DNA from 2 places in the Catenulispora sp. GP43 genome. Region 2 is predicted to be linked to the other one. Evidence: riboswitches for the same ligand, from Rfam matches in the RefSeq annotation. Region 2 holds a riboswitch; the other holds the start of a gene.
The links. A riboswitch is a leader RNA that binds a small molecule or an ion and turns the genes downstream of it on or off. The one in region 2 is predicted to bind FMN.
Positions count from the first base shown of each region.

Region 1: another riboswitch for FMN. It lies ahead of ABH926_RS50085 (riboflavin synthase); the one in region 2 lies ahead of ribB (3,4-dihydroxy-2-butanone-4-phosphate synthase).

Region 1 is NZ_JBGCCT010000046.1:56,667-67,910, forward strand. Features, by position in the region: gene ABH926_RS50060 (SDR family oxidoreductase) at 1-455, shown strand, start outside; gene ABH926_RS50065 (AMP-binding protein) at 439-2,136, opposite strand; gene ABH926_RS50070 (helix-turn-helix domain-containing protein) at 2,295-2,735, shown strand; gene rpe (ribulose-phosphate 3-epimerase) at 2,866-3,540, shown strand; gene ABH926_RS50080 (serine/threonine-protein kinase) at 3,548-5,212, opposite strand; FMN riboswitch at 5,488-5,625, shown strand; gene ABH926_RS50085 (riboflavin synthase) at 5,830-6,501, shown strand; gene ABH926_RS50090 (bifunctional 3,4-dihydroxy-2-butanone-4-phosphate synthase/GTP cyclohydrolase II) at 6,531-7,865, shown strand; gene ribH (6,7-dimethyl-8-ribityllumazine synthase) at 8,008-8,487, shown strand; gene ABH926_RS50100 (phosphoribosyl-ATP diphosphatase) at 8,544-8,813, shown strand; gene hisG (ATP phosphoribosyltransferase) at 8,961-9,824, shown strand; gene ABH926_RS50110 (PH domain-containing protein) at 9,849-10,394, shown strand; gene leuE (leucine efflux protein LeuE) at 10,526-11,194, opposite strand.
Region 2 is NZ_JBGCCT010000016.1:241,209-252,452, forward strand. Features, by position in the region: gene ABH926_RS29930 (AAA family ATPase) at 1-285, shown strand, start outside; gene ABH926_RS29935 (AAA family ATPase) at 326-3,181, shown strand; partial or broken gene ABH926_RS29940 (alpha/beta fold hydrolase) at 3,283-3,498, shown strand; gene ABH926_RS29945 (LamG-like jellyroll fold domain-containing protein) at 3,562-6,834, opposite strand; gene ABH926_RS29950 (cupin domain-containing protein) at 7,115-7,582, shown strand; gene ABH926_RS29955 (SDR family NAD(P)-dependent oxidoreductase) at 7,579-8,355, shown strand; gene ABH926_RS29960 (DinB family protein) at 8,429-8,950, shown strand; gene ABH926_RS29965 (hypothetical protein) at 8,910-9,239, opposite strand; gene ribB (3,4-dihydroxy-2-butanone-4-phosphate synthase) at 9,343-9,984, opposite strand; FMN riboswitch at 10,237-10,367, opposite strand; gene ABH926_RS29975 (GyrI-like domain-containing protein) at 10,454-11,244, opposite strand, start outside.

The DNA.
Region 1 (11,244 bases), on a different contig from region 2:
AGTCCGTGAACTCCTCGATCATGGACACCTCCGTGGAGGCGTGGGACCGGCACTTCGCGGTCAACGCGCGGGCGTCGTGGCTGCTGGTGCGCGAGTACGCCAAGGGCTTCGCCGGTCCGCACGGCGCCGGTCGGATCATCGCTTTGACCAGCGACGCCATCGTCCACAACCTGCCCTACGGGGCCAGCAAGGGCGCGCTGGACCGGCTCATGCTGGCCGCCGCGGTGGAGCTGCGCGAGCTCGGGGTGAGCGCCAACGCCGTCGATCCGGGGCCGACGCAGACCGGCTGGATGGACGACAACCTCGAGACCTACATCAGAGAACACACTCCGCTGGGACGCAACGGCGTTCCCTCGGACTGCGCGGAGCTTGTCGCGTTCCTGTGCTCCGCGCGCGGCGGCTGGATCAACGGACAGGTGCTGAACTCGGACGGCGGCTTCACCGCGGCCCGGTAGGGCCGGTGGGGCCGGTGGGGCCGGTGGCGAGCCCGAGGATCTCCACCGCCTGCTCCCGCATCTCCACCTTGCGCACCTTCCCGGTGACCGTCATGGGGAACCCGTCCACGACGTGCACATAGCGCGGGATCTTGAAGTGCGCGAGGTGTCCCTCGCAGAACGCGTGGACGTCCTCGGCGGTCAGCGGCTGCGCGCCGGGCCGCAGGCGGACCCAGGCCATCAGCTCCTCGCCGTACTTCTCGTCGGGGACTCCGATCACCTGGACGTCCTCCACGTCTGGATGCGCGTAGAGGAACTCCTCCACCTCGCGCGGATAGACGTTCTCACCGCCGCGGATCACCATGTCCTTGATGCGGCCGACGATGGCCACGTAGCCGTCGGCATCCATCTGCGCGAGGTCGCCGGTGTGCATCCAGCCGTCGGCGTCCACGGCCTCGGCGGTGCGCTCGGGCTCGTCCCAGTAGCCGAGCATGACGCTGTAGCCGCGGGTGCACAGCTCTCCGGGCTCGTCGGTGCCGAGGGTGGCGCCGCTGCCCGGGTCGACGATCTTGATCTCGACATGCGGGTGGACGCGGCCGACGGTGGCCACGCGGCGCTCCAGGCTGTCGTCGCGGCGGGTCTGGGTGGAGACCGGGGAGGTCTCGGTCATGCCGTAGGCGATGGTCACGTCCGTCATGCCCATCTCGCCGATGACCCGCTTCATCACCTCGACCGGGCACGGCGAGCCGGCCATGACGCCGGTGCGCAGGGAACTGAGGTCGTAGGTACCCGGGGACTTCTCCAGGAGCGCCAACTCCGCGATGAACATGGTGGGAACGCCATAGAGGACCGTGCAGTGTTCCTCGGAGACCGCGCGCAGGGTGTCGGCGGGGTCGAACAGCTGGCCGGGCAGCACCATGCAGGCGCCGTGGCTGGTGGCTCCGAGGTTGCCCATCACCATGCCGAAGCAGTGGTACAGCGGTACCGGTAGGCAGACGCGGTCCTCGTGCGTCCAGCCCTGGACTTCGGCGACCATGAAGCCGTTGCCCAGGACGTTGCGGTGCGACAGCGTCGCGCCCTTGGGGAATCCTGTGGTGCCGGATGTGTACTGGATGTCCACCGGGTCGTCGGGGTGCAGGCGGCTCTCGCGTTCGGCGAGCGCCGAGGCGGGCACCGTCGCGCCGCCCTCGACGAAGGTGGTCCAGCCGGGGGTGCCGATGTAGACGACGTCCTGGAGCTCGGGGCAGTCCTCGCGCACCGCGTTCACCATGGCGACGTAGTCGCTCGACTTCACCTGGGTGGCGGCGAACAGCAGGCTGGCCCCGGACTGCTTGAGGGTGAAGCGGATCTCGTGGACCCGGTACGCCGGGTTGAGGTTCACCAGTATCGCGCCGATCTTCGCCGCCGCGTACTGCACCAGGACCCATTCCGCACAGTTCGGCGACCAGATCCCCACCCGGTCGCCCTTGGCGACGCCGGCCGCGAGCATTCCGCGGGCCAGGTCCGTGACGGCCGTGTCGAACTCGGAGTACGTCCAGCGCCGGCCGGTCGCTGACTCCACCAGGGCGTCGCGCCCGGGGTGGGCGGCCGCGATCCGCGCCAGGTTCGCACCGATGGTCTCCTCCGGCAGAGGCGGGGAGTCGGGGCCCTTGCGGTGGGCTTCGAGGGCTTCGTCCCGGCTGCCAGCGTCGTTGCCGATCATGCCGTCTCACCTGCGCTTCTTCTGGGTTTCCTCTGGAGTCGACGTCAGGATTCGACACTAGTGGGTCGGTGCGGCGGCGTCGATGGGCCGCGCTGAGAGACACTCTCAGGGGCACGCGGTAATCTCCGAGTCAAGAGGTGTCTGCGATCGGAGGTGTGATGCGACAGGACAAGGGCTGGCTTCCCGGCCCTGACGCGCGGCCCACCAGGGCCCTGGCGCTGCTGATCACCGGCCTGACCGACGACGCGGTGGCGCGCCGGCTGGCGGTGAGCCGTCGGACGGTGCAGCGCGCGGTGCGGGACCTGATGGACGCCGCCGGCGCCCGGACCCGTATGCAGCTCGGCCACCACGCCGCCTGCGTCGGGCTGCCGATCCCCGATCTGCCGTCCGCGGTGGAGCCCCGGGACCGGCCGGCCCCGGCGGACCTGCGGCTGCTGGCGCTGCTGCTGGCCGACGCGCGGGTGGACCGCGTGCTCGGGGTCAGCCCGCGCAGCGTCGAGCGTGAGGTGCGGCGGCTGATGACGCTGGCCGGGGCGAAGAGCCGGGTGCAGCTGGGGTGGCTGGCGACGCGGTGGGGTTGGTTGCAGGGCGCGGATTGAGGGCGCGGACCGGCGACACAGACCGGCGACACAGACCGGCGACACAGACCGGCGACACAGACTGAAGTCATCCGGCGGCGGTGATCACGCTCGCGCGTTCCGCACCCCGCCGATCTGCCAGACTTTCCTCATGAGTCCCGTCCAGATCTCCCCGTCCATCCTCTCGGCCGACTTCGCGCGCCTGGCCGAGGAGGTCACCGCGGTCCCGTCGGCCGACTGGATCCACGTCGACGTGATGGACAACCACTTCGTGCCGAACCTGACGCTGGGGCTGCCGGTGGTGGAGGCGCTGGTGAAGGCCTCGCCGCGGCCGCTGGACTGCCACCTGATGATCGCCGACCCGGACCGCTGGGCGCCGGGCTACGCCGAGGCCGGGGCGGGCAGCGTCACCTTCCACGTGGAGGCCGCGCACGCGCCGATCCGGCTGGCGCGCGCCATCCGCTCGGCCGGGGCGCGGGCCGGGATGGCGCTGAAGCCGGCTACGCCGATCGAGCCGTACGAGGACATGTTGGCGGAGCTGGACATGGTCCTGCTGATGACCGTGGAGCCGGGCTTCGGCGGGCAGAAGTTCCTGGACGTGGTGCTGCCCAAGATCCGGCGCACGCGGCAGATGATCGACCGGCACGGCGGGTCGGTGTGGCTGCAGATCGACGGCGGCGTCGCCGCGGACACCATCGAGCGCTGCGCCGAGGCCGGGGCCGACGTGTTCGTCGCCGGCTCCGCGGTCTACGGCGCGGAGGACCCGGACCGGGCGATCCAGGCGCTGCGTGCCCAGGCCGAGGCGGCCGGCGCGCGGGTTGCCTGAGACAGCCTCACTGTGCCGGAGCCGCGGCCCCGGCTTCTTCAAGGGGCCGGACGAGGCAGAAGCTGACCGAGGATCCGGTTTCCACGTCCGCGTGGCCGAGGGCGTGGAACTTCTTGCAGACGTCCGGGTCGGCCTGGTCCTCGCGGGCGGTGACCCGGCGGCCGTCGGCGCTGGACCGGGCCTTCGCCGCGGACAGGGTGCCCGTGATGTGGCCGGCGGAGTCCACCTTGACGAAGTCGCCGGCCTTGACGCTGCTCACGTCGAACGACGAGGTCCGCATAGTCGCGAACAGCACGCCGCCGATCGTCGCCAGGACCAGCAGCGCCAGTATCACGGCGCGCGGCCGCAACCGTGCCGGCTGCCGGACCGGCGCGCCGGAGTTGTGCGGGCGCGGCACGGGGCGCTGACCGGTGCCGGTGGGCCGGCGCTGTTCGGGGCCCGGCCCCGGCCCCTGCCCCTGGACGCGTCGCCGCTGATCCGTGTTCTGCGACAGGCGGTTGCCGGTGTCGCTCGGCCGCCGCGGGGGGACGCCGGCCTGCCTGCCCGGCCCACCTGGTCCACCTGGTCCATCTGGTCCGCCGGAGCCTGCCGAGCCGGCCGTTCTGCTTGACCCGGTCGGTCCGCCGGCCCCGCCCGACCAGCCTGAGCTACGCGACCCGCCCGACCCGCGCGGCGTGGTCGTTCCGTGTGCTGTGCCCGAACCGTGTGCTACGCCGGGACCGTGCGACGTCCCCGAACCTCGCGAGGTGGTCACCGCCGACCCGCGCCCGGACGGAGTGCCCGGCCGGTACGGCGTACCGGCCGTCGGCGCCGCGAGCGTCCGATCCACCGCCGCCGTCCGCTCCACCGGCGCCGCCTCCCGCGCCGCGAGCAGCGTCCGCGCCTGCGCGATCCCGGCCCGGGCCCCGGGCTCCTTCTCCAGCAGCCCGGTGATCAGCGGTGTCAGCCGCCCGGCCCGCACCGGCGCCGGGGCCTCGTCCAGGATCACCGCGGTCAGCGTCCCGGTCGCGGTCTCCCGGTGGAAGGGCGAGAAGCCCTCGACCGCCTGGAACAGCGTCACGCCGAGCGAGAACAGGTCGCTGATGGCCAGTCCCTCGGTGCCGCGGGCCCGCTCCGGCGCGATGTACTCCACCGATCCCAGGAAGCTGCCGGCCGCGGTCAGCGCGGTGTCGGTGTCGCCGATCGCGATGCCGAAGTCGGTCAGCAGCACCTGTCCGTCGTCGGCCAGCATCACGTTCGCCGGCTTCACGTCGCGGTGCACGATCCCGGCGGCGTGCGCCGCCTCCAGCGCGTCCAGCAGCGCGCCGGCGACCAGGGTCGCGTGCGGCACGGACAGCGGGCCGAACGCCTCGACGTGCTCCTCCAGCGTGTGGCCGGCGACCAGCTGCATCACGGTCCACGGCACGCCGTCCTCGACCACCACGTCGTGCACGGCCACCACGTTCGGGTGGTCGCGCAGCCGGGCCGCGTTGCGGGCCTCGCGCTCGGCGCGGCGCAGGCGGTCGTCGGCGTCGGGCCCGGCGGCCGGCAGGTAGACCTCCTTGACCGCGACCTCGATGCGCAGCGCCTCGTCGGAGGCGCGCCAGACCCGGCCCATGCCGCCGGAGCCGAGCCGTGCCAGCAGCCGGTACCGGCCGCCGACCAGCTGCCCCGGCTCTGCCTGTCCAGCCATGCGCGTCCCCCCGGATCAGTGGTTTGTGTCGAGCTCAGGCTACGTGCTCATGCTTGCCGGGTGAGCCTACTGGCTGCGAAGTCAAAGGAGCGTTCACCCCAGTCCGCGCCGGTGTTCGCCCCACCGAACGATCTCGATCCCTGAGACGGGCGGCGGCGTGCGGCTATCCGGTAAAAATAGAACGTGTTACAGTTCTACGTGGAGCCAGGGGTGATGCGCACCACGCCCGGACCGCCCGGGAATGAATCGCGTGGCACACTGGTTCAGAACGACGAACGCGTGCTCCGGGGTCGGTGGAATTCCGAACCGGCGGTGACAGTCCGCGAACCGCTCGTTCGCTTCGGCGAACGGGTGGCCGATCCGGTGGAATTCCGGGACCGACGGTTAAAGTCCGGATGGGAGGCTGCACGCGACGGGCGTGCCGCCTCGCCGTGTCCGCACGGGACCGGCGCCGGTTCACGTCCCGTCGCGGCGTTCGCGACGGCTGCCGCCGATCTGGCGGAGTATGCCGTGGCGCGCCGCCTCCCCTCACGCACCCCCCTTCCCGGAGCCCGGGTTCGACAGGTTCGAACCGAGTGCCGACCGGCACGCGGATGAGGCGGATAGGGGAGCACACCGTGTTCACAGGCATCGTCGAAGAGCTCGGCCGCGTCGTCGCGCTGGACGTGGAGGGCGACTCCGCACGGCTGCGGGTGGCCGGACCGCTGGTCACCTCGGACGCCGAGCACGGCTCCTCGATCGCCGTCAACGGCGTGTGTCTGACCGTCATCGAGGCCGCCGACCAGGCCGCGCAGGCCGGGGAGTTCACCGCCGACGTGATGGCCGAGACCCTCGAGAAGTCCAGCCTCGGCGACCTCAAGCCCGGCGACCCGGTCAACCTCGAGCGCCCGATGAAGCTCGGCGCGCGCCTGGGCGGGCACCTGGTGCAGGGGCACGTCGACGGCGTCGGCACCGTGCTGGAGCGCATCCCGGGCGAGCACTGGGAGGTCGTCCGGGTCTCGCTGCCCTCGGCGCTGTCGCGCTACGTCGTGGACAAGGGCTCGATCACCGTGGACGGCATCTCGCTGACCGTGGTCGAGGCCGCCGCGGACTCCTTCACCGTGAGCCTGATCCCGACCACGCTTGAGCTGACCACGCTGGGCAGCAAGGGTCCGGGCGCGCCGGTGAACCTGGAGATCGACGTCATCGCCAAGTACACCGAGCGGCTGCTCGGCCTGGGCGACACCACCGCCGACCAGTCTGCGAGCGGCGTCTCCGGCGCCGCGGTGATCGGCGGGCAGCGGGCATGAACGACACCGACATACAAGGAGATCGCGGTATGAGCACCGTGGAAGCCGGTGTCGTGGAGGACACCGGGCACAGCGAGGTCACCGGGCACAGCGAGGCCACCGGGCACAGCGAGCCCATCGTCCTGGACACCATCGAGCGCGCGCTGAGCGAGCTGGCCGCCGGCCGTCCGGTCGTGGTGGTCGACGACGAGGACCGGGAGAACGAGGGCGACCTCATCTTCGCGGCCTCGCTGGCCACGCCCGAGGTCGTCGGGTTCACCATCCGGTACTCCTCCGGGGTGATCTGCGTGCCGCTGCCGGCCGCCGACGCCGACCGGCTCAACCTGCCCCCGATGACCGCGATCAACCAGGACCGCAAGGGCACCGCCTACACCGTCTCGGTGGACGCCCGCGACGGCGTGAGCACCGGTATCTCGGCGGCCGACCGGGCCCGCACCATCCGGCTGCTGGCCGACGCGGACACCACCGCCGAGGACCTGACCCGGCCCGGCCACGTCTTCCCGCTGCGCGCCAAGGACGGCGGCGTGCTGGTGCGCCCCGGCCACACTGAGGCCGCCGTCGACCTGTGCCGGCTGGCCGGGCTGCCGCTGGCGGCGGGGATCTGCGAGATCGTCGAGGACGACGGCTCGATGTCCCGGCTGCCGCAGCTGGCGAAGTTCGCCGAGCAGCACGGCCTGGCGCTGATCTCCATCGCCGACCTGATCGCCTACCGCCGCCGCACCGAGAAGTCGGTCACCCGGGCCGCCGAGACCCGGCTGCCCACCGCCTTCGGCGACTTCCGGGCCGTCGGATACCGCTCGGACGTCGACGGCATCGAGCACGTCGCGCTGGTCAAGGGCGAGATCGGGGACGGCGAGGACGTCCTGGTCCGGGTCCACTCCGAGTGCCTGACCGGCGACATCTTCGGGTCCCGGCGCTGCGACTGCGGCCCGCAGCTGCACGCCGCGCTGCGCGCCGTGGACGTCGAGGGCCGCGGCGTCGTGCTCTACATGCGCGGCCACGAGGGCCGCGGCATCGGTCTGATGCACAAGCTGCGCGCGTACGAGCTGCAGGAGCGCGGCCACGACACGGTGGACGCGAACCTGGAGCTGGGCCTGCCGGCCGACGCCCGCGACTACGGCACCGGCGCGCAGATCCTGGCCGACCTGGGCGTGCGCTCCATGCGGCTGCTGACCAACAACCCGGCCAAGCGTTCGGCGCTGGAGGGCTTCGGGCTCCAGGTGAACGGCCGCGTGCCGCTTCCCGGCAACGTCACCCCCGACAACATCCACTACCTGCGGACCAAGCGCGACCGGATGGGGCATGACCTGCCCGACCTGGACGAGGCGGAGGCCGACGCGTTGGCCGCGGCCGTCGTCGGCTGAGCCGGTACCGACCGTCGGTACCGACCACCGGTATCGACCACCCCTCAAGATCGGGACGCGATCCGCGCCTCCGGTCTGGAAGACTTGCCCCGCGCGGGACAAACACGCGGGGCCACGACAACGCACCAAGGAGTGAACAGAAGTGAGCGGAGCGGGAGCGCCTTCCATCGAGATCGAGGGTGGCGCCGACCTCAAGGTCGCGGTGGTGGCCGCGCAGTGGCACACCCAGGTGATGGACGGCCTGGTGGCCGGGGCCGAGAAGGCGCTCGCGGAGATCGGCGCGGAGCACGACCTGTTCCGCGCGCCGGGCTCCTTCGAGCTGCCGGTGGTGGCCAAGGCCCTGGCCGAGGCCGGGTACGACGCCGTGGTGGCGCTCGGCGTGGTGATCCGCGGCGGCACCCCGCACTTCGAGTACGTATGCGCCGCCGCCACCGACGGCCTGAACCGCGTGGCCCTGGACACCGGCGTCCCGATCGGCTTCGGCCTGCTCACCTGCGACACCGAGCAGCAGGCCCTGGACCGCGCGGGTCTGGCCGGCTCCCGGGAGGACAAGGGCCGCGAGGCCGTGGAGGCCGCGGTGTCGACCGCGCTGGTGCTGAAGAAGATCGGCGCGAAGCGGTGAACGCCTCGCCCGCAGCCGACGAACCCGTGGAGGTACGAGTGGGAACCGCGGTCCCGATCACCGCCAAGACCTTCGAGAGCCTGTTCGGCGAACTGACCGCCAAGGCCGAGCGCGGCGAGGAGGGCTCCCGCACGGTGGAGCTGCTGGGCCTCGGCGTGCACGCCATCGGCAAGAAGATCGTCGAGGAGGCCGCCGAGGTCTGGATGGCCGCCGAGTACGAGGACGGCGACCGGACGGCTGAGGAGATCTCGCAGCTGCTGTACCACGTGCAGGTGCTGATGCTGGCGCGTGGGCTGGAGCTTGAGGACGTGTACAAGCATCTGTGAGCTGGTGCGGGTGAGGGGCTTCGCGGGATCCGCGGGGCCCCTCACAGCTTCATCCCACCGAGTGAACACCCCGGCGCGCCCCGGCGACCTTGGTCGATACTGGCGGTGGAACACCGTCAACCACCGGTAACCGAAAGGTCACACGCCATGCTGCGCATCGCACTGCCGAATAAGGGATCGCTCTCGGAGGCGGCCACGGCGATGCTCCATGAGGCGGGCTACCGGCGGCGCAAGGACGGCAAGGAGCTGATGGTCGTTGACGCGGCCAACAACGCCGAGCTCTTCTTCCTGCGTCCGCGCGACATCGCCACCTACGTCGGGGCCGGTCGCCTGGACGTCGGGATCACCGGTCGCGACCTGCTGCTGGACTCCGGTGCCTCGGCCGAGCCGATCATGGACCTGGGCTTCGCCCGCTCCACCTTCCGCTTCGCGGCGCTGCCGGCGACGGTGGAGCAGGTGACGAAGGAGGGCGGGGTCGCCGGGCTGGCCGGGCTGCGGATCGCCTCGGCGTACCCGGGCGTGGTGCGCGAGTACCTGGCCGCCGCCGGCGTGTCGGCCGACGTGGTGAAGCTGGACGGCGCCGTCGAGGTGTCGATCGCGCTGGGCGTGGCCGACGTGGTGGCCGACGTCGTGGAGACCGGGACCACGCTGCGGCACGCCGGGCTGGAGGTCTTCGGCGAGCCGATCCTGACCTCCGAGGCGCAGCTGATCCGGCGGATCGGCGCCGAGGAGAGCCCGGCGGTCGAGCAGTTCCTGCGGCGGCTCAAGGGCGTGATCACGGCGCGTGAGTACGTGCTGATGGACTACGACATCCGCGCCGAGAACGTGGACCGGGCGGTCCAGGTCACCCCGGGCATCGAGTCGCCGACCGTGTCCCCGCTGCATGACAAGGGCTGGGTCGCCGTGCGGTCGATGGTCCAGCGCAGCGAGGCCCAGCGGATGATGGACGACTTGTGGGATCTGGGTGCGAGGGGAATCCTCGTCACGGATATCCTCGCGTGTCGGCTTTAGTTGTCAGGGTTCGGCGAGCCCGGGATGAAACGGACCAGCGTGCAGGTGACGGACAATCACGATCACGACCGCCAGGCCCCCGGCCCGCTCGACCCGTACAACCTCCCGGTCCCCGATCGCGTTCCGCCGCTGCCGGTGACGTTCCGGCCGCGGCGCACCCGGGTGGCGGTGCTGGCGGTCTCCACGGCGCTGATCGCCACCCTGGTCGTGGTGTCGCTGATACTGCCGGACACCGGCCCGACCGCCTGGTCGGTCCCCGAGCGGGTGGGCTTCGCCGCCATCGGCCCCCTCATCTCCGCCGGCCTGTACCTGCTGGCGCGCCCGAAGATCGTCGCGGACGAGGCCGGCCTGACGGTGGTCAACACCGTGCGCACGCAGCACCTGGAGTGGGCGCAGATCGTGCGGGTGAACCTTCGGCCCGGTGACCCGTGGGTCCTGCTGGACCTGGACAGCGGCGAGGTGCTGCCGGCGATGGGGATCCAGGCCTCCGGCGGGAAGGCGGCGCGCAAGGCCGCCGGGGAGTTGCGGGCGTTGGTGGATGAGCACACGGTGACCGAGCGGGACGACTGAGGACTGGCGACCGGCGACTGGCGACTGGCGACTGGCGACTGAGGACAGGCGACTGAATACCTGACTCCTGGAACGCAAAGAGCGCCGCAGCGAGATGCTGCAGCGCTCTTCTTATGAGCTAAGCGGCTGCGCTAAGCCGCGCCCAGCGAAGCCGTCGCCAGCTTCAGCGCAAACCCCAGGAACAACGACCCGATCCCGCCGGTCATCGACGCCGCCAGCCGCTTGCGCCGCCGGAACGCCGTCGCGAGCCGGTGGCCGGTGAAGATCAGCACGCTCAGATATCCGGCCGAGAACAGCATCACGATCGTCGACAGCAGTGCGAACGCCTCCGTCGGGTGCGCCGCGTGCGGGCTCACGAACTGGGTCAGGAACGCCAGGTCGAACAGGATCGCCTTCGGGTTCAGCAGGCTGACCACCAGTGCGCGGCGGAACGGGCGCTCGGCGGCCTCCACGGCCTCGGCCATCGCGGCGGCTTCGGCGGCCGGGGCCGCGGCGCGCTGGCGCCAGGCCTTCAGGGCCGCGCGCAGCATGCCGAAACCGAGCCAGGCCAGGTAGCCCGCGCCGAGGAACTTCACCACGTCGAAGGTCGCGGGCGAGCGCTTGAGCATCGACGCCGCGCCGGCGGCGGTCAGGGTCAGCAGTACCGCGTCGCCGAGGAACACGCCGGACGCGGCGCGGTAGCCGGTGCGAACGCCCTTGCGCGCGCCGACGGTCAGCACGTACAGCGAGTTGGGCCCCGGCAGCAGCACTATCAGCAGGGCGCCGAGCACGAAGGTCGGCAGATCAACAGTCCCGAGCATGCCGAGACTGTCTCATACGGCACCCCCGTCGTGTACAGCGGTGTCACTGG
Region 2 (11,244 bases):
CAGGAGCTCAGGGCCTCCGGCGAGACCAGCCGCAGCCGGAACCTCGACGCGCGCGACCAGCTCACCGCCCAGGAACTCCAGATCGCGCGGATGGCCGCGAGCGGCCTGACGAACCGGGAGATCGGCCAGAAGCTCTATCTCTCGCACCGGACGATCAGCACGCACCTGCACCGGATCTTCCCCAAACTGGGGGTGGCGTCGCGCTCCGAACTGGCCTCGTCCCTCAACCTGTCCCCTGACCTGCTCCAAGACGCCGACTTCGGGGACGGGATGACCGTCACGTGACGCACGCGAGGCCCGCCGCCGGCCTTCTACCCTCGGGCCTGTGAGCACTCCGGAACCCTCTGCCCGCCGACGCACCGACCAGCGATACCAGGCGTCCGAGCCGTCGCGGTTCCTGGGCCGGGACGAGGAATGCCGGGCCGTCGACGAGCTCATCGCGCGGGTCCGTGAGGGCCTGAGCGGCGTACTGGTGATCTCCGGCGAGGCCGGCATCGGCAAGACCCGGCTGCTGATGTACGCCGCCGAGGCCGCCGGCGACCTGCAGACGGCGCGCGTGGCCGGGGTCGAAACCGAATCCCAGCTCGCGTATGCCGCGCTGCACCGGCTGCTGCTTCCCTTCCTGGACCGGCTCGACCGGCTCCCCGATCCGCAGCGTGAGGCGCTCGGTTCGGCGTTCGGTCTGCTCGCGGCCCCGCCGGCGGACCGCTTCCTGGCCGGCCTGGCCACCCTCACCCTGTTGTCCGAAGTCGTCCTGGACGGGCCGCTGATGTGCTTCGTCGACGACGTCCAATGGCTGGACCGCGAATCACTGGAAGTCCTGGCCTTCGTCGGCCGGCGCCTGCACGCCGACGGCGTCGGCCTGGTGCTGTGCGCGCGGGACCGGGAGCCCGGCCGCACCTCGCCGACGCCGATCGACGGACTGCCCGCGCTCGGTCTCACCGGGCTGTCCGACGCCGATGCGGCACGACTCCTCGCCTCGGTGCCCGTCGCTTCGTCTGCCGCACAGCTCGCGCTGCGCAACGACTCCGTGGTCTCCCGCATCATCGCCGAAGCCGCGGGCAACCCGCTCGCCCTCAACGAGTTCGCCGCGGACCTGACCGGCGGCGCCGTGCCGCCGACGCCGCTGCCGCTCGGGCCCAGGCTCGAAGCCCACTTCCAACGCCAGGTCGACGCGCTGCCGCAGGAGACGAAGTCACTCCTGCTGCTGCTGTCCGTCGCGCCCTCCGACGATCCGGTCGTCCTGTGGCTCGCGGCGGGGACGCTCGGACTGTCGGCGCAGGCCCTGGACCCGGCCGTCGCCAACCGGATCCTCACCACCCACCCCCACCCCGGCTTCCGCCACCCGCTCATCCGCTCGGCGGTGCACTCCGGGGCCGCGCCGGGCGAACTACGGCGTGCGCACCAGGCGCTCGCCGAGGCGACCGACCGCGAGGCGGCACCCGACCGGCGGGCCTGGCACCTGGCCGAGGCGGTCGTCGGCCTCGACGAGGACGTCGCCGCCGAACTGGAACGGGTGGCCGAGCGCGCGAGGAGCCGCGGCGGCTACGCCGCCCAGGCCATCTTCCTGATCCGGGCGGCCGAGCTGACCCCCGATCCGCGGGCCCGCGCCGAACGGTACTTCACCGCCGCCCAGGCCCATCTCGTCATCGGCGACACCGCCATGGCCCAATCAGTGCTCGACCAATCCGTGCTCGGCCAATCAGCGCTCGACCGATCCGAAGCCGATCCGGGCACCCCGACGGCGCGGGCCACGGCGCAGCGCCTCCGAGCCGCGATCGAGTGGCTGCGGGGCCGCGCCGCGATGGCCCCCTCGATCCTGATGCCGGCCGCCGCGGACGTCCTGGCGGTCGACCAGCGAGTCGCCCGGGACATGGTGTTCGAGGCGCTTGCCGCCGGGATGATGACGCGGGACCGGACCGTCGGCATGACCTTGGAGGAGTTGGCCCGCCAGATACTGGCGATGCCGTGGAACCGTGCGGCCCCCACGCTCCCGGACCTGGTGATGGACGCGTACTGCACACGGATCGCCGAGGGGTACGCGGCGGCGGTCCCCAAGCTCCGAGCCTCGGTCCGGGCCCTGCTGACCGGCGATCTGGTGGAGACCGGGATGCCCATCGCGCTGATGGCCTACGTCGGCGCCGAGGACCTCTGGGACGACCGGGGCTACGGAGCCGTGATGGCGCGCCTCGCGACCGTCGCCCGGGCCCAGGGAGCGCTTCAGTCCCTCGGCGTGGTGCTCTATGCCTTGGCCGCCAGCGAACTGTGGGCCGGCCGGTTCGTCGGGGCGCAGTCGTGCTACGACGAGGCCGACGAACTGGCACTGGCCCTCGGGACGGTGCCGAAGGGGCCCTCCCACCGCGTGGAGCTGCTGGCGTGGCAGGGCCGCAGGGCCGAACTGCTGGTCGGGACCGACGACGCGCTCACCAGGTGGGGCGGCCAGCTGGGATTCGCGGTGATGGCCGGCAACGCCCACCACGCGCTGACCATCCTCGAGCTGGGCGCCGGGAACTACTCCGAAGCACTCACCTGGGCCCGGCTCGGATACGAGAACGACGTGCCGGGACAAGGCAATCTCCTGCTTCCCGACGTGATCGAGGCCGCGGTCCGCGCCGGCGACCCGGCGACGGCCTCGGCGGCGCTGGCCCGGCTGACCGAACGCGCACCGCTCAGCGGCACTCCGTGGGCGCTCGGCCTGCTGGCCCGTTCCAGAGCCCTGATGGCCGACGACGAGCACGCCGAAGGGTTCTACGAGGAAGCCGTGAAGCACCTCGCCGACACCGTGGTCGTCACCGACCAGGCCCGGACCCACCTGCTGTTCGGCGAGTGGCTGAGCAGCGTCGGACGTCGGGCTGAGGCGCGGGCACAGCTTCGGAAGTCCTACGAGATGTTCACCGACATGGGAGCCGCCGGCTTCGCCGACCGGGCCCGCAACGGGCTGCTGGCCCTCGGAGAGCAGGCCCGCACGCGCGGCGCGCGCGCCGATGTCGATCTGACGCCGCAGGAGAAGCAGGTGGCCGCCCTGGCCGCCGGCGGACTCACCAACACCGAGATCGCCACCCGGCTGTTCATCACCACGTCCACCGTCGAGTACCACCTGAACAAGGTGTTCCGGAAGCTCGGCATCACGTCCCGCAGGCAGCTCTCCGAGGTCCTCGGCGGGGCCGTCGGCGCCGCCTGACTCTCCTCAATACTGGGGTGTTTCCAGGATATGAGTTCTCTTGCAGCGGTGGTGGGGTGACGGCAGGCATTCGCGCCGCCACCGACCCGAGGAGACACACGACGGACTTCCGCGGCGACCTCGCCAAGTTCACGATCCCGACGCTCGTCATCCACGGCGACTCCGACGCGGTCGTCGCGTTCGAGACCAGCGGGGCCCGGACCTACGAGGCGATCCCGGGATGCCGCCTCGCGCTGATCGCCGGCGGTCCGCACGGCGTCAACGCGACCCACACCGCCGAGTTCGACGCCGCGCTGCTGGACTTCCTGGCGGGGTGAGAATGCGTGGCGCGCCGACCGTTCGGCCGGCGCGCCACGAACCTCGTTCTCTTGCCGACTGTGTCAGCCCAGCGCGGACACCTGACCGGCCGTCAGGGCCGTCGGGAAGATCTGGACGCCGTCCAGGCTCCCCGGCCAGAAGTCCACTTGCTGCGCACCGAATTTGGCGCGTCCTATAGCGATCGGGCCGGTCGCCATGTCCGCCGGCGAGACGGTCGTCGTGCCGGCGAGCGTGCCGTTGACGTAGATGGACATGGCGTTCGCCGACGCGTCCCGGACGCCGACGATGTGGTACCAGGTGCCGGTCGTCGGAGACCCGCCGTTCGCGCCGGTGTTGCCGACGGCTCGCGCGTTGGCGTTGCTGAACGCGAACCGGTCGTCGGCGGAGTCGTACTGGAGGAAGAACACGCTGTTCACCGTGCCGTCCTCGCTGACCGCGGTGGCGAACGCGCCCTTCTTGCTCAGGTTGACCCACGCCGCGACGGTGTAGCTGCCGCCGCTGTTGAGCAGCGGTCCCTGGGTCTGCGCGTACTGGTCGGTCCCGTTCAGCTGGAGCCCGCCGCCGTTCGGTCCGGAGGTGGTCCAGGCCGCGCCGTTCGACAGGGCAGCGTCATTGCCGTTGCCCGACGTGTCCTTGGCGACGGTGCCGGATCCGTCGGTCAGCGGCCAGGTGCCGGCCTTGCTGACGACGTTCTGGCCGCAGTCGCCGGCGCTGCTGCCCGCCGCGATCACCTTGGCGTTGGCCGCCGCGACCTGGGCGACGTCCATCTTCGGCTCGCGGCGGTCGTAGGTCCACAGTCCGTTGACCTCGCCCTCCACGTCGGTCAGCTGGGTGTAGACGCTTCCGGAGAGTTGGCACTGGGCCTCCACCCGGACCGCGTCGGCCGTCTGCACGAACTTCTGCGTCAGCTGCGTGGTGTCGGCGGCGCCGGCGTAGTTGATGAAGCCCTGATCCCAGTCGTGGGCCGGGATGGCGAGTCCCCAGCCGCCGTGCTCGCCGTCGATGGCGGCGCGGTTGTCGGCGGTGTCGGGCTGCGGGTCGGCCGGGCCGGTGTAGGTGTGCCAGTCGATGACGCTGCCGGCGCCGGTGTCGGTGTTCACGCTGCCGCAGCAGTTGAAGCCCGACTCGGCGTCGACGAGCCGGCTCGGGTCGTCGGCGTGGACCTGCGCGGCGGCGAGCTTGACCTCGCTGACCGCGTTGGACACGGTGTTCCGGTCCAGGCCCCAGCCCTCGTTGTAGGGCTCGAACGAGATGATCGAGGTCTCCCCGCGCAGGTCCTCGACCATCTGGTGCAGCTGGGACCGGAACGCGGTGTCGTCCGCCGGGGTCGGGGTGTATCCGGCGCTCATCGACGGCATGTCCTGCAGCACGAGCATCCCGGTGGTGTCGGCGTCGTAGTACCACCGCGCCGGCTCGACCTTGATGTGCTTGCGGATCGCGTTGAAGCCCATTGCCTTGGTCTCGGTGATGTCCCACTTCAGGGCGGCGTCGGTCGGCGCGGTGTAGCTGCCGTCCGGCCAGAACCCCTGGTCCAGCGTCGCGTCGACGAACGTGGGACTGCCGTTCAGCAGGATCTTGCTGACCCCGTTCACCGTCCCGACGCTCACGGTGCGCTCGCCGAAGTACGAACCGACCACGTCCGGCACGGACCCGTCGGCCAGGATCACCGTCGCGTGATACAGGAACGGATCGGACGGCGACCACAGGTGCGGATTGCTCAGCGGGATGGTGAACGGGGTGTTCGCCGTCCCGGTGCCCACGGCCACGACCCGCCGGCCGTCGGTGATGGCCACGGCCACCCGCCCGCCGGCCGAGGTGCCGCTGACCGCGTCCACGGTGACCGAGGCGTTCGCGGTGCTCGGCGCCTTCGGCAGGTTCGGGGTGAACACCACCTGGTCCAGACGCTTCGCCGGGGTCGGCTCCATCCACACGGTCTGCCAGATGCCGCTGGACGCCGTATAGAAGATGCCTGACGGATCGAGCTGCTGCTTGCCCTGCGGCTGGTTCGGCGCGTCGGTGTTGGTGACGCCTACGGTGATCTGCTGCGGACCGGAACCCTTCAGAGCCGCGGTGATATCGGCGCTGAACGGCAGATAGCCGCCGGTGTGCGTGGCGACTTGGACGTTGTTCACCCAGACCGTCGTCTGATAGTCGACGGCCCCGAAGTTGAGCACGACCCGCTGACCGCCGACGCGCCACGAGGCCGGGACGGTGAACGTGCGCCGGTAGAAGGAGTAGTCGTAGTGCTGCTGCACGCCCGACAGCTCCGACTCCATCGGATAGGGCACGACGATCGAACCGGTGAGGTGCGCGTTGGCCGCCGGCGGCGTCTGGACATCGGTCGCACCGGTGCTCTCGGGCAACCCCTCGAAGCCCCACTTGCCGTTGAGGGACTGCCACTGCTGCCGCGTCATCTGCGGACGCGGGTAGTCCGGCAGCGGGTTGTTCGGGTCGACCTGCGACGCCCACGGCGTGGTCATGTTCGCCGTCGAGGTGTTCGCCAGACCGGAGTAGAACAGCGGCACCGCCGAGCCGTCGGCGTAGGCGGCGCCACCGGTGCCGTCATAGCCGACAGTGAGATCGGTCCAGGTCTTGTAGAGCGGACCGGCCAGGACGACCACGAGCGTCGCGGGATCGGTCGGATCCAGCGCCGCCGAGGAGATCGGGAAGCCGCCGACGCTCAGGTGAGAGGTCGCCGCCGACGGCCAGGCGGCCAGCGGCTTGCTGAACGTCATCCGGACCTGTGTGCCGTCGGTCGAGAGCGAGGCGTTCGTCAGGGTCGGGACGTAGCCGGGCGGCAGGGTGAAGGCTGAGGCGGGGACGGCCGCCATCGCCTGGCCGGGCGGAGCCCAGGACAACTGCGCGGACGCACCGCCGAAGTCCTGGAAGTACTGCGCCTGAAAGGCATGCTCGCCCGCGGTGAGGTTCACGGTGGCGGTGACCGGGACGTTCCAGTCGTCGACCCAGTGGTCGATGACCGAACTCCCGTCGATGCTCATCCGGAAGCCGTTGTCCCCGTACCACTGGAAGGTGTAGCTGCCGGCCGTCGGTACGTGGATGACGCCGGACCACTGGATCCCGGCGTCGGTGCCGCTGCCGGCGAACTGCTGCAGGCGGGGCAGGAGGTTGGAGAAGTCGATGTTCGGGTCGACGATGGTGTTCTTCACCGGGCCCAGGGTCCAGTCGCTGCCGCCGGGGGTGCCGGTGGCGGGGCCGTATTGGGCTTCGAGGCCTGGGTATTCCGTCGTGGTGGTCGCGGCAGCGGATGTGTTCGCCGTCGTGCTCGATGCGGTGGCAGCCGGCACGCACAGGCCGACGATCACGGCGAGTGCCATGAGTACCGCCGGTATACGCAGCGGTCGACGGTGGGGCTTGTGGGGTGGCCGATAGCGGGGGATGGACATCAGGCTTCTCCTCCCGAGCCAGACGTAGCTGGAGTCTCGGATCAGCGTTCTGTCGTGCTGTGTTCGGCTTTTACAACGTTGCATCGGACGTCAGCGAACAACTTCGAACACAAGTCGTCAAGGACTCTTTACCGTGTCTTGACTCGGCCAGCTAACAAATAGGTTGATATGAGACTTTTGAGACAGTCGACTTCTGTGATAGGAGAGGGGGATGCACGGACGGCCGGAAGACGAGGAGATGCTGCCCCTCGACGAAGGCGGCTTCTACCGAATCCTCTACACGTCGCCGATGCGAATCTCCCTGCCGCACGGAGAGCGCCCCCTGGCCAGCTCGATCTTCTACGCGTTGACCGAGGAACAGCCGATCGGGATGCTGCATCGGAACCGCAGCGACATCATCCACTTCCTGATCGACGGCGGCCCGATCGAATACCTCACCTACTCCTCCGACGGAGTGCTCTCCCGCAGTCGCATGGACGAAAGCGAGCGCTTCCTCCTGGTCCCCGGCGGTGAGGCGAAGGCCTCCAGGCTCGTTGACGGGGCCACGTACGGCAGGGTCGCGGAAGTGGTCGTCCCCGGCTTCGACTATGCCGACCGCGACTTCGTCACCGAGGAGGAACTGTGGTCATTCCCGCATCTGGTCGACGTTCTGAGTCCTTTCCTGGCCCCGGCGCGATGACCGTCGGCGCCCACGGCCTCGCCGACAAGGCGTGCCTCATCACCGGAGCGGGCAGCGGCATCGGCCGCGCCACCGCCGAGCTCTTCGCCCGGCTCGGGGCGCGGGTCACCGCCGCCGACATCGTCCCGCAGGGACTCAGCACGCTTCAGCGGGCCTGCCGCGACGCCCTCCACGAGGTGGTCACCGTCGTCGGCGACGTGTCAGTTCCCGATGACAACCGCAGGATGACCGAGGCGGCGGTCGCCAGCCACGGCCGACTGGACGTCCTGGTCGCCAACGCGGGCATCCTCCCGCTGTCCGACATCACCGAGACCACACCCGAAGACTGGGACCGGGTGATGGCCGTCGACGGCCGTGGCATGTTCCTCAGCTGCAAGAACGCCATCGCCCAGATGGCCGCCCAGGAAGGCGGCGGCTCGATCGTCTGCGTCTCCTCCATCTCCGGAGTCGCCGGCCAGGCCAGGCAGGCCGCCTACGGACCGGCCAAGTTCGTCGCCACCGGACTGACCAAGCACCTGGCGGTCGAGTGGGCCGCGCGCGGCATCCGCGTCAACGCCGTGGCTCCCGGCACCATCCGCACTGAGCGCGTCATGAGCCTTCAGGACGAGCCCGGCGGACCGGAATACCTCGAGGACATCGCCGCCCTGCACCCCATCGGCCGACTCGGAGAACCCGCGGAGGTCGCCCAGGCCATCGCGTTCCTCGCCTCGGATGCCGCCTCCTTCATCACCGGGGCCGTCCTGCCCGTTGACGGCGGGTACCTGGCCCAATAGCGGCGGCACGGCGGCACGGTGGCACGGCGGGGCGCCACCGCAGTCGCGGGTGCTGCCGGGCAAGCTTGGTCCCATGACGAATCCCGACGATGTCGCACCCGCCACCGCCAGGTCCGCGGAACACGCCGACCTGCTCGCCGCGCTCGCCAGCCACCGTGGCCTACTGCGCCGCACCGTCCGCGACCTCACCGACGAGCAGGCGCGCGAACGCCCCACCGTGAGCGAACTGTGCCTCGGCGGCCTGATCAAGCACCTCGCCGAAATGGAGCGGCGCTGGACGCGCTTCGCGACCGGCGGCGCCGAGGCGATGGAGAGCGTGCCCATCGATTGGGCGCACCAGTTCCGCATGCTGGAGGGCGAGACCCTGGAAGGCGTGCTGGCCGACTTCGCACAGGCCGCCGCCCAGACCGACGCCTTCGTCGGCACGGCGGACCTCGACCGAAAGTGGCCCCTGCCGTCCGCGCCGTGGTTCGAACCGGGCGCCGGCTGGTCGATCCGCATGGTGGTGCTGCACTTGATCGGCGAGATCAGTCAGCACTCCGGCCACGCCGACATCATCCGCGAGTCGCTCGACGGTGCGAAGACGATGGGCTGAGCGAGCGGGGCCCGATGGGCTGAGGCGAGATCTTCGCCGGCGCCGACCAGCCTCCTCCGGCCGGCCCGGGCTTAGTGGCCCTGGCCGGAACCTGGTCGGCGCAGATGGACGCGCGATCGTCCTCGCTGAGCCCAGCGATCTCCAAGATGCGCTGGATCATCGCGTTCTTCCCGAGGGCGCGCAGTGCGGGTTGCTCCAGGTCCTCGTTCAGCCCGGCGCCTGCGGTGCGCATCTGCTGGTAGCCGGCGAAGAAGGCGGCGTCGTCGTAGAGGGCAGCCTCGGGATCCATGCTCATTCATCCTCCAGTTCGGTTGCACGGCCGGCGACGGCGCGCGCCGGGCACCAGGCACCAGGCACCGGGCGAGGGTGACCCGGCGCGCGCCGTCCCGATGTCAGGCCGCTGCTGCTCGCCGGTAGGCGGCCAGGTCGCCGACCGAGATCAGGGGGAGTTCCTCGCGCGCGGCAAGCTCGTGCAGATGGTCCAGCCGGGCCATGCTCCAGTCGGGTCTGACGATCTCGCAGATGGTGGTCACGCCGGACAGTCCGGCCAGGCGGGACAGGTCGACGGCGGCCTCGGTGTGGCCGTCGCGCTCCAGCACGCCGCCGCGGGCGGCTCGGATGGGGAAGATGTGGCCGGGACGCGCGAAGTCCTGCGGTCGGCTCGCCGGATCGGCCAGTGCCTGCAGCGTGCGGGCCCGCTCGTCCGCCGGGATTCCGGTCGTGCCGCCGGCGATCAGGTCCACCGAGACGGTGAACGCGGTGTCGTGCAGGCCCGTGTTCTCCTCGACCATCTGCGGGAGGTCGAGCTCGGCGCACCGCTCGTACGGGAGCGCCGCGCAGACCACGCCGGCCGTGCGGTCCAGCAGATACCGGATCGCGCTCTCGTCGGTGTGCTCGGCGGCGACCATGAGGTCGCCCTCGTTCTCGCGGGATTCGTCGTCGAAGACGATCACGAAGCCTCCACGGCGGAAGGATTCGATCGCCTGCTCCACGCGCTGCAGGCGGTCAGTCGAGCTCAGTTGTGCTGTGGTCATGTGTTCTCCTGCGGTCCCGGTCGGCCGGGTGACGGGAGATCGCCCGGCCAGCTGAACTGGTCTGCGAGAGAACGCGGCCATGGGCCGGGCGATACGCGCACGCGCGTGGCCCGACCGATGGACGGCGTATCTGAACGTTGAGGTACCTGAGAACGGCTCGCACCCCATCGACGGACGCCGTTCCGGGGAGAAGCGAGCACAGCCCCACCCGCACGGCATCAGACAAGACACCGCGGGTCGGACAGCGGATCGCCGCGCACTGCCTTCCATCCGGACTTTAACCGTCGGTCCTGGAGTTCCACCAGGTCAACCGGCCGATGGCTTCGGCCGGGTCGCGGACTTTCACCGCCGGTTCGGAATTTCACCGACCCCGGAGCGCGCGAACACTCGAGGGGATCATTGCACAACCCTCCCAGAGCGTCGCTGTGTTCCCCGACACACGAGACATAACTGACGCGCGCCCGACAGGCTACTGACTCAGCCCCTTGACGGGCTGGCGCAAGATGGTCTTGAGCTTCTCGGGGGCGGTCTTGCGCGCATCCGAGAGGTAGATTTCGTGGTGCAGCCCCGAGGCCTGAAGGCCGTTGGCCGCGAGGTAGGTGTGGTGCAGTTCGTGGAGCACCGGGGCTTCATCGTCGTAGGGCCCGGTGTGCAGCAGTTGGGCACTGGGTCCTTCGTGCAGGATGTGGTGCCGGACCTGCGAGATCGCGGGGAGCTTCTTCTTGGCCAGCGCGGTCTGCTTGGCGTCCTCGATCATCTCCTCGGTGATCCAGGACGGCATGCTGATGAGCATGGTCCAGTTCCAGGAGTCCTTGGCACCCGTGGTGAAGGCTTCATACTGATCGGCCCACCACAGGCCCTCCAGCGGGGCCACGACGAAGTCGCCGCCCTCGCCGCGCTTGCTGGCGAATTTGAGCGTGTAGGCGACGCTGTACAAGGCCTCGACCGCGCTGGCGTATTCGGGCGCGGTGTTCGGGTTCCCCTTGCCGTCGATGGCGATGAACTGCTGTTGGGGAACGTCGACGACAGCCCACGTCGTGTTCTTCGGTGCGTAGATGTCCTTGTGTTCCCGTTTGACGTCGTAGGGCGCCATGCGTGCCTCTCCTCCTGAACCGTGCGTGTCACTCAGCGAGGCTTGGTACCGAGCCAGCCAGGCCTGCTCCGCTGTGAGTTGACCGAGGGTGTAGTCGAAGATCGCTCGTACGAACTCCGGGGCGTGGGGTTGTTCCGACGCCGCACGACGGATGTGCTCGACCCGTT